2 linked regions of the Tautonia rosea genome follow. The protein of the gene in region 2 interacts with the protein of the main gene of each other region in a pairwise test. Links are inferred from orthologs where the notes say so. Each region holds a gene or a part of one and is shown on either strand. Other genes may lie near its edges.

Region 1 (2,912 bases), on a different replicon or contig from region 2:
GTGGATGAACCGGCGATCCTCACCCTTGACGTTGACGATGAGGGTCTGGCTGGTGTCGCGGTCGGGGTCGACGATGAGGCTCGACGTCTCGACGCCGGCGTGTTCCAGGGTTTCCGCGACGAATCGGCCGAAGGCGTCGCCACCGACCCGGCAGCAAATGCGGGCCCCTACACCGAGCTTCGAGAGGACGACGGCCACATTTGCGGCCAGGCCGCCGATGTTCAGGACGAGTTCGTCAACCTTGACGAGCTCTCCCGGTTGGGGGAATCGGTCGATGGGCGGGGTCAGGTGATCGGCGACGATCACCCCGGCGCAGACGACCGGGGTGCCCTTCGGAGCGGTTGCGGACATCGTAAACTCGGACCTCGCACGGTGCGGGGGGCAGGGAGCAAGCCAACGCCCCCAAGGCTACCAAGCGGGGAGGGAGTCGGGAAGCGTTTGGCCCGGCCTCTCGGTTGAGTGCCAGGCCAAGAGCCCTTTGATTAACCCGCCGCGCCGTTCTGATCGACGGATCGGGGGGAGAGGTTGCCGGGATGGGCGTCGGTCGAGGCGACGACCTCGTCGGAGCGCTGGTCGGCCGGGTCGAGGGCTCGCTTGCCGATCATCTCCTCGATCTCGACGTCGGTGATGACCTCGCGTTCGATGAGGGAATCGGTCATGCGTTCGAGATGTTCTCGGTTGTCTTCGAGGAGGCGGAAGGCGCGGGTATCGGCCTCGCGAAGGATGCGGGCAACCTCCTCGTCGATGACCTGCTGGGTGTGCTCGGAGTGGTCGCGGGCCTCGGTCATTTCGCGGCCGAGGAAGGGGTGTTCCTCGGCCCCCTGAACGTAAACGGGTCCGACGCGGGGACTCATGCCCCACTGGGTGACCATCATCCGGGCCAGCCGGGTCGCTTGTTTCAGGTCTTCGGCCGCGCCGGTGGAGAGGTCGTCGTAGACGAGCTTCTCGGCGGCTCGACCGCCGAGCAAGACATCAAGGCGAGCCTTGATCTGGCTCTCGGAGTAGCCGAGGCGATCTTCTTCGGGAATGAACTGGGTGACGCCGAGCGATCGGCCTCGGGGAATGATCGTGACCTTGTGAACGGGGTCGGTCTTGGGCGTCATCCAGGCGACAAGGGCGTGCCCAGCCTCGTGGTAGGCAGTGGCTCGCTTGTCTTTCTGGGTGATGAATTCCTCACGCTTGGCGCCCATCATGACCTTGTCTCGGGCGGCCTCGAAGTCCTGCATATCGACCTTGTCTTTGTTTTCCCGGGTGGCGATGAGTGCCGCCTCATTGACAAGGTTGGCCAGATCGGCGCCGGACATGCCAACGGAACCGCGGGCGATGGAGTCGAGATCGACCTCGTCGGCCAGGGGAACGTTTCGGGTGTGGACCTTGAGAATTTCAAAGCGTCCCTTGCGGGTCGGGCGATCGACGGTGACATGACGATCGAAGCGGCCGGGACGCAACAGTGCCGGATCGAGCACGTCGGGCCGGTTGGTGGCGGCCAGGACGATGACGGTTTCGCTCGGGGTGAAGCCATCCATCTCGGTGAGAATCTGGTTGAGCGTCTGTTCGCGTTCGTCGTGTCCGCCGCCAAGGCCAGCCCCCCGGACGCGACCGACGGCGTCGATCTCGTCGATGAAGAGGATGCAGGGTGAGTTTTCCTTGGCGGTTTTGAACATGTCTCGGACGCGGCTGGCACCGACGCCGACGAACATCTGGATGAATTCCGAGCCGGAGATCGAGAAGAACGGCGCACCGGCTTCGCCAGCGACGGCCCGGGCGAGCAGAGTCTTTCCCGAGCCGGGAGGGCCGATCAGGAGGACACCCTTGGGAATCCGGCCTCCGAGGCGCTGGAATTTTTCGGGGGTCTTGAGGAACTCGACGATTTCCTGGAGCTCGGCCTTGGCGTTCTCAAGGCCGGCGACCTCGTCGAACGTGGTTCGCTGCTTGGACTTATCGTGACGCTTGGCCTGGCTTTTTGTGAAGTTGCCGAGGATGCCCCCGTCGAACTGATCACGAGCGCGACGCATCATGAAGAAGATCAGGCCGCCGATCAGGAGCATTGGCAGCAGGAAGCTGAGCCAGAGCAAGGTGGTAGGGGCCTGCGGCTCAAGGACCTCGATCCGAGGCGGGGGGTTCGAGCGGACCTCACCGGAGGCGGGGATGGTCTCGCCCTGGAGTACCGCCATGACCCGATCGAGCGCGTCTTCGGTCGGAATGGTGGTGGTGAACTGAGAGACGGTCTGAGCCTTGGCGCTGTCGGTGGCCTTGTATTGCTCGTCGGGGGTGCGGAGTTTGCCGCGAACGTCGCGTCCCTGGAAGGTGATCGACTCGACGTTGTCGGTGTTGACCTGATCGAGGAACCAGGGGTAGTAGCTGACGCGGATCTCGGACTTGAACGGGTTCCACATCAGGAAGACGAGAACCATCGCCGCGATCAGGAACAAGAGCGACCACGGGGGGGTCGGCGTGCCGGTCGCTCCGCCACCACTGCCGCCGCCGTTGCTACCGGGCTTGCGGCGATCAGCGGGCTTGCGGTCGGTGTCGCCGTCTTTGGGGGTTCTCGAATTCTCCATCGGCTCGTTGTTCCGTCCTTAAATGGGGCAGCCCGACGGGGGCACTTCGGGCGCGTGGCTGGCGTGCGAGTGGGTTGCCGGCCGTTCCTCGATATCACAATTGTAGACCGGGCGGCGTTCCAGGTCGACCGCCGCCGGGTGTTCGAAGCAGAATCAAGGGATCAATGACCGGCGCCGGTGGCTTCGAGCCATTTCTCGGCATCCATGGCCGCGGCACATCCGGAGCCGGCGGCGGTGATCGCCTGTCGATAATGGGTATCAACCACGTCTCCGCAGGCGAAGACCCCCTCGACATCCGTGGCGGAACTGTAGTTGGGCATCCGATCGCGGAGATCGGCCGGGGCCTCGATC
Region 2 (2,796 bases):
TCGTTTCCGAGGAGAAGTGATGGCATCTGCCTTTGAAATCACGCTCCGTTCCCAAAGGGTGACCTCGTCTCCGGTCCAGCTTCACGGCCGAGGCTCGTCGACCGGCCCAAGAATGCTCAGATCGAGCGGTTCGTCCGGAGCGAGGACGACCGTCCGTCCGACCCTCGGCCACTGCTCACGAATCGCATCGAGATAGATCCGCTGAATGGTCATCGACCGCGAGCGATTCAGCTCGGTCAGGATCGATCGGAACCGGTCGGCCCGCGAGCGAGCCAGGATCACCGAACGGTCGGCGGCCGCATGGACGCGGTCGAGGATCGTCCCAACTTCCGACGCCGACGCGGCCAACACGCGGTCGGCGTGCCCCTGGGCTTCTCGGAGTCGTGTGTCGACCTCGCTCCGAGCAGCCTGGGTAGCGGCGAAGTCGGGTCTGACCTCCTCCGGAGGGCGAACCTCTGTCAAGTTGACGCTGAGGATCGCGAGCCCAAGCCCGAATCGGTCTGAGTCGTCACGGAGCGACCCGGCGACCTCAACCGCCACGGCAAGGCGTTCGCTCCCCATCGCATCGTCGATCCCCCGACGGGACAGCGCCCGACTCAACGATGCCTCTCCGAGCGCCACGAGCAATGCTTCTCGACGATCCACCGCCACCACAAACGCAACCGGATCGGCCACCCGGTACTGGACGACCGCTTCGGCCCGAAGCACGTTCTGATCGCCCGAGAGGAATTCCCCGGCACCGGGAGCGTCGGAGGCTCCTGGAATTCCCGCCAGGCCGAGTCTCAGCCGCCGGACCTCATCCGTCCGAACCCGGTCGATCCGGTCAATCCCGAGCGGTGCCACCCAGTGCAAACCCGCTCCCATCGGCCGATCCAGCACCCTCCCGAAGCGTCGGACAACGACCGATTCGCCCGGTTCAACCGCCACCAGTCCCGTTGCCAGCACGCTCAAGAGAATCACGGTTGTCAGCGCAAGCAGTCCCGCGACCCGTTGTTGACGACTCATTCCTCACGCTCCCCGGGCGGTTCCGGATCGTTCGAAGCGACCGGATTTGCCGAGGCCGGGGCAGGCGACGGTGTCGGCCCCGCAAGCGGAGTCGGAGTCGAAGCCGTTGACGGAGCTTGCAAAACGTTCGATCCTGGCCCCTGGTTCAGGAGCCTAAGCAAGGGACTGTCCGCCGACAGGACAACCGTCGCCCGGCCGTCAAGCAGAGATCGGTACGTTTCCAGCGTTCTCAGGAACTCGGCAAAGCTCGGGTCGGTTGCGTGGGCTTCGTTGAGGATCCGGGTCGCTTCGGCCTCTCCCGAGCTTCGAATGCGGTCGGCCTCGGCCTCGGCCTCGGTGAGAATCGCCTCGCGCTGTCGTTCGGCCTGACTGGTAATCGTTCGAGCCCGTGTTTCTCCGTCGGCCCGAACCTGGGCAGCGACCTGGCGCCGTTCACTCCGGATCAGGTCGAACACTGCCGGTCGGACCTCCAGCGGATGATTAAAGCGCCGAAGCCTGACGTCGACCACCTCGACCCCCAGCTCCGACCGCGCCGGTTCGGCCACGGCCGATTGCACCTCCTCGGTCATGGCATCGAGCGCCCAGACGGTCGGATCGGTCGAGGCGATCGTCTCCAGGGCTCTCCGGCCGATCGCGTCGCTGAGGGCTGAGGTGAGACGTTCCTCCAGCCTTGCCTCGGCCGTCTCTTTCGAACCAGCAGCGCGGAGAAAGACAATCGGATCAGCCACCCGCCAGGCGACGAATCCGGCGACTTCCAGGTTTTTCTTGTCCCCGGTGATCACTTCCCGAGTGCTCGCATCGAACGACGTCAAGCGGCGGTCGATCGACCAGACCCCTTGCCACGGCCATTTAGCGTGCAGGCCCGCCTCTCCCGGATCGTCACCGTAAAGTGCAACCGGACGGCCAAAGCTGGTCACGAGCACGTACTGGGTTTCATCCGCCACAACGATCGACCTCGCCGTGACCACAATCACGGCAAGCACAAACACCAGAAGGACGGTGACAACCGAGGTTCGACGCATCAGAAACCTTTCATGAGCAATCAGGCCGTTTCAGGAATGCGATCAGGACGATGACGTGGTCTATCGCCCTCGCCATCAGGGCGATGGCTCTGATCGAAAGGTCGAATTGCGATCCGGATTCGCTCGCGAGCCCTCCGTTTCGGCAAGCCATCCGGGGATCGCCGGTTCTCCAATAAACAGATGACGGCGACGATCGGCCCGCGAGGGGTCGAGAATCACCTTTGGTCGATTGGCGACAGCGGCCTCGATCGTCTCGGCATAAAGCCGGTGATCGGTCAGCTCAGGGGCTGACGTTCGGGCCGATTGCAGGGCCAGAAACGATGCCGCCGAGGACGAGGCGACGGCCACCGAGGAGCGACGACCGGCCTCCGCTTCAGCAAGGGTTTCGGCCGCCAGGGCCCGGGCATCAGCCAGGCGCTCCGAGCGATCCGCGAGCGCATCGTTGACCGTGGCTTCCGCGTCGCGATTGGACCGCGAAACGTCGCGATACGCATCAACGACCGCCAGCGGGGGGTGAGCATCTCGGAAGGTCACGCCGACGACCTCCAGGCCAAGCCCCGCCCTGGAAACCAGTCGGCGTAGCTCCTCGGCCGAGGCTCGCTCGGCGTCTCCTCGGTCGTTGGTCAGCACGGGATCAAGCGGTCTTCGCCCGAGGACCGACCGCACGCTCGCCTCGGCCAGCGACTGCAAGGCGTCTTCCGCCCGATCAACCCCGAACGCCGCGATCCGCCACTGATCGCGAGATGGTCCGATTCGATATTCGACCGTG

What was found.
Region 1: the proteins of HG800_RS06645 (region 2) and ftsH interact in binary tests that used the Escherichia coli proteins (3 or more experiments, as listed by UniProt). The link is inferred for Tautonia rosea from one-to-one orthologs.

What each region holds. Positions count from the first base shown.
Region 1 is NZ_JABBYO010000002.1:102,654-105,565, reverse strand. Bases 23-2,907 are described here. They hold ftsH (ATP-dependent zinc metalloprotease FtsH), read right to left. Parts: upstream 2,562-2,907; coding sequence 483-2,561; downstream 23-482. Other genes in these bases: trxB (thioredoxin-disulfide reductase), read right to left, coding at 2,723-2,907; HG800_RS03165 (carbohydrate kinase family protein), read right to left, coding at 23-351. In the rest of the region: more of HG800_RS03165, read right to left, coding at 1-22; more of trxB, read right to left, coding at 2,908-2,912. UniProt on the Escherichia coli protein: Acts as a processive, ATP-dependent zinc metallopeptidase for both cytoplasmic and membrane proteins. Plays a role in the quality control of integral membrane proteins.
Region 2 is NZ_JABBYO010000003.1:308,386-311,181, forward strand. The notes cover bases 15-2,783. They hold HG800_RS06645 (SPFH domain-containing protein), read right to left. Parts: upstream 2,028-2,783; coding sequence 1,002-2,027; downstream 15-1,001. Other genes in these bases: hflK (protease modulator HflK), read right to left, coding at 82-1,005; HG800_RS06650 (cation-translocating P-type ATPase family protein), read right to left, coding at 2,103-2,783. In the rest of the region: more of HG800_RS06650, read right to left, coding at 2,784-2,796.